2 regions of the Rhizobium sp. WCS2018Hpa-16 genome follow, and region 1 is predicted to be linked to the other one. Evidence: predicted binding sites of a transcription regulator. Region 1 holds the regulator's gene; the other holds the start of a gene.
The links. Region 1 encodes HrcA, which represses chaperone genes, less so after heat shock. Its sites were predicted from a motif close to GTTAGCACTCNCNNNNNGNGAGTGCTAAC; they were not measured.

Region 1 (2,203 bases):
TGCCAGCTTCGGAGTTTGTCTTCAACTCCTCGGGAATGGTGTCGAGCGCGCGGCGCAGATTGTCGGATACGGCCAGCATGTCGCGGGCAAAGCCTGCCACGGAATAGGCCTTGGCATCCTTGACTTCACGCTCTGTGCGGCGACGAAGATTGTCCATCTCAGCGGCCAGGCGCAGGAACTTGTCGCGCAGCTCGGAATTTTCCGCCTTCAGCACATCAATCGGATCAGGCTCGCCCTGCTCAGGCGCATCATTATCGATTTCCAGCGCCTCAAGTGCCTCGTCGACGACGTCTGCGTCGGGTCCGTTCTTGTTCGTGTCATCGGTCATGACGTTCTCCAGCTTTAGATCTGTTATGGGTTGTGCCCGATATCGAGCTTTGCCAAGCAAAAATCAAGGCTTGCAGGCAAACCATCTCCTATTCGCCAGCAGGTTTTCACAATCAACGTCGTTTGCTGGACAACCGAGCCATGATCTGGGCGGTGTAATCGACCATTGGCACGATCCGCGAGTAATTCAGCCGCGTTGGCCCAATGACACCCACGGCGCCCACCACCCGGTTTTCATCATCCCGGTAAGGCGCAACAATGAGCGAGGAACCGGACAGGGAAAACAGCTTGTTTTCCGAACCGATAAAAATCCTGACGCCCGATCCCGTTTCGGCCAGATTGAGAACCTCGATCAGATTGTCCTTGCGCTCAAGATCGTCAAACAGCAAACGCACACGATCGATGTCCTCTTCACCGGCCAGACCTTCCAGCAGGTTGGAGCGTCCGCGCACGATCAGACGACCCAGCTTGCCCTCTTCATTGTCGCCAGACCAGACGGCTAGACCGCGCTCGACAAGATCCTGCGCCAATGTGCTCAGCGCCGTCTGCAAGGCATCCTTCTGCTGCAAAAGCTGCGTGCGCAGTTCCGGCAATGTTTGCCCGGCCAGATGCGCATTGATGAAATTGGCGGCCTCGGTGAGTTGCGAGGAGGTGATCCCAGCCGGCAGCTCAATGATGCGGTTTTCAACCTGGTTGTTGTCTCCCACCAGAATGGCGAGGCCCTTGGTTGGTTCCAGCCTGATGAATTCGACATGTTTCAGCACAGCATCGCTTTTGGTCGTCAGAACAAGGCCAGCGCCGCGCGACATGCCTGACAGCATTCGGCTAGCCTCGGTCAGCAGGCCCTCGATGGGCTGCTCACGCCCGGATACCGGGCCGATCTGCCGGTCGATGCTGGCGCGCTGTTCTTCCGGCAAATCCCCCACCTGCATGAAGGCATCCACGAAAAAGCGTAGGCCCGTCTGCGTCGGCAATCGCCCGGCGCTGATATGCGGTGAGTAGATGAGGCCAAGCTCCTCAAGATCGCTCATCACATTGCGCACGGATGCGGGCGATAGCGACATGGGCAACAGGCGCGAGAGGCTGCGCGAACCCAGCGGCTCACCGTTTTCGAGATAGCCTTCCACGATGCGGCGGAAAATCTCGCGTGAGCGATCATCCAGCAGCGCGCCCGGTTCTTTTCCGCTCGGATGAGAAACGCCCATTCACTCAACTCTTCGTTCTGTCAGTAACACATGGAATATAGTCGTTCGCGTCGTTAAGTGACAATGGAAATTGCATATGCCAAAGCCATGGCCCGCTTTTCCTTTGCAAAACCGGTATCACGGCCTTAAGACGCGGAGATTAAAACGGAGACGACCCCTATGCGGCCTTCAGGCAGAAAAACCGATCAGATGCGCAAAGTTTCTTTCGAGCGCAATTTCTCCAAACACGCCGAGGGTTCCTGTCTGGTGAAATTCGGCGATACGCATGTGCTCGTCACGGCCAGCCTCGAAGAAAAGACGCCACCATGGCTGCGCAACAGCGGCAAGGGCTGGGTTACCGCAGAATACGGCATGCTGCCGCGCTCCACCCACGAGCGGATGCGCCGCGAGGCGTCTACCGGCAAGCAGGGTGGTCGCACACAGGAAATCCAGCGTCTCATCGGCCGCTCGCTGCGGGCGGTGGTTGATCTTCAGGCGCTGGGTGAGCGCCAGATCAGCATCGACTGCGATGTGATCCAGGCAGATGGCGGCACGCGCACAGCCTCCATCACCGGCGCTTGGATTGCCTTGCATGACTGCTTGAAGTGGATGGAAACCCGCAACATGATCAAGGTGGAGAAGGTCTTGAAAGACCATATCGCCGCCATTTCCTGCGGTATCTTTGCCAGCCA
Region 2 (2,203 bases), 460 kb from region 1:
TGACTACCGCCATCTTGGAAAAGAATATCTGCAAATCAATAAGAGTGCCGGGGCCGGAGGTGATCCATAACAGCAGCAGGGGCAATTGCCAGATGACAATGCCAACCAGAAGTCCACGCAGCAGTTTTTTCCATGACGGATTGGCCGTGCTGACCTCGCCGCTTTCCGCGACCGCCAACGCATTTCCTCGCGCTTTGAAAAAGCCGACAAGCCCGGCAGCCAGAATGACCAACGGGAACGGCACGGCAAAGAAAAACAGCGCCACGAATGCCACCGCCGCGATGCCAACCAGAAAGCGGCTCGTCAACGCCCGCTTTGCCACCCGCAGCAACGCCTCCAGCACGATGGCGAGCACTCCTGCTTTCAGGCCCGACAGAAGTGCAGGCAGCCAATGCGTATCCTGATAAAGCGCATAGGCCGATGCCAGCGCGACGATGACCAGAAAGCCCGGCAGAATGAACAGCAGACCGGCGACAATGCCGCCGCGCCTGCCATGCAGCAGCCAACCGGAATAGGTGGCCAGTTGCTGCGCTTCCGGACCCGGCAACAGCATGCAATAATTCAGCGCGTGCAGGAACCGTTCTTCACTCAGCCAACCCTTCTCGTCCACCAGCACGCGGTGCATCAGGCCGATCTGTCCGGCGGGTCCGCCGAAACTCAAAAGGCCGATGCGCGCAAAGGCGGCAGTCATCTCCAGAAAGGAAGGGCGGGCGGGTGCGATATCGCTGCGTAAAAATTCTGTCATGCGCTGGTAGTAACCATTTTACATGAAAATTTTCCGACAGGCCGTCCTTGACTCGGCAACATGGGCTGCTTATCTCCGTGTTGCTGGCACTCTACACTAGGGAGTGCTAACAATCATCACGCGGACCTGTTGTTAGGTCCGCTCAGGTCATTTGATCGAGGGATTAGACAATGACAAGCACCAATTTCCGTCCGCTGCATGACCGCGTCGTCGTTCGTCGCGTTGAGTCTGAAGCAAAGACCAAGGGCGGCATTATCATTCCTGATACCGCCAAGGAAAAGCCACAGGAAGGCGAAATCGTTGCTGTTGGCACCGGCGCCCGCGACGAAAGCGGCAAGCTCGTTCCTTTGGACGTCAAGGCTGGCGATCGCGTTCTGTTCGGCAAGTGGTCCGGCACCGAAGTCAAGCTCAACGGCGAAGACCTTCTGATCATGAAGGAATCCGACATCATGGGCGTTATCGGCTGATCAGCCGGTTTTTCTCACTTTTCCATGACAACCAATGGGCAATGAGCCCGGGAGTTTTCTACAATGGCAGCTAAAGAAATTAAATTCGGCCGCACAGCGCGCGAAAAGATGCTCAAGGGCGTCGACATTCTCGCAGACGCAGTGAAGGTAACGCTTGGTCCTAAGGGCCGTAACGTCATCATCGACAAGTCTTTCGGGGCACCACGCATCACCAAGGACGGCGTTTCTGTCGCCAAGGAAATCGAACTTGAAGACAAGTTCGAGAACATGGGCGCACAGATGGTCCGCGAAGTTGCTTCGAAGACCAACGACATCGCTGGTGACGGCACCACGACTGCGACCGTTCTTGCACAGGCCATCGTTCGCGAAGGCAACAAGGCTGTTGCAGCCGGCATGAACCCAATGGACCTGAAGCGCGGTATCGACCTCGCTGTTTCCGAAGTTGTGAAGGATCTCCAGGCCAAGGCCAAGAAGATCTCCACATCTGAAGAAGTTGCACAGGTCGGCACGATCTCTGCAAACGGCGACACGCAGGTCGGCAAGGACATTGCTGAAGCCATGCAGCGCGTTGGCAACGAAGGTGTTATCACCGTCGAAGAAGCCAAGACTGCCGAGACCGAACTCGAAGTCGTTGAAGGCATGCAGTTCGACCGCGGCTACCTGTCGCCTTACTTCGTCACCAACCCTGAAAAGATGGTTGCTGACCTGGAAGACGCTTACATCCTGCTGCACGAAAAGAAGCTTTCGAACCTTCAGGCCATGCTGCCTGTTCTCGAAGCCGTCGTTCAGACCGGCAAGCCACTCGTCATCATCGCTGAAGACGTTGAAGGCGAAGCTCTTGCGACGCTCGTCGTCAACAAGCTGCGTGGCGGCCTGAAGATTGCTGCTGTCAAGGCTCCTGGCTTCGGCGATCGCCGCAAGGCAATGCTCGAAGACATCGCTATCCTGACCGGTGGTACCGTTATCTCTGAAGATATCGGCATCAAGCTTG

Region 2: groES (co-chaperone GroES) is a predicted target of HrcA. The motif match lies at 828-856, and genes of this name have one in related genera.

Annotation. Positions count from the first base shown of each region.
Region 1 is NZ_JAVTIX010000002.1:105,990-108,192, reverse strand. Features, by position in the region: gene grpE (nucleotide exchange factor GrpE) at 1-328, opposite strand, end outside; gene hrcA (heat-inducible transcriptional repressor HrcA) at 441-1,532, opposite strand; gene rph (ribonuclease PH) at 1,692-2,203, shown strand, end outside.
Region 2 is NZ_JAVTIX010000002.1:562,394-564,596, reverse strand. Features, by position in the region: gene chrA (chromate efflux transporter) at 1-745, opposite strand, end outside; gene groES (co-chaperone GroES) at 916-1,212, shown strand; gene groL (chaperonin GroEL) at 1,276-2,203, shown strand, end outside.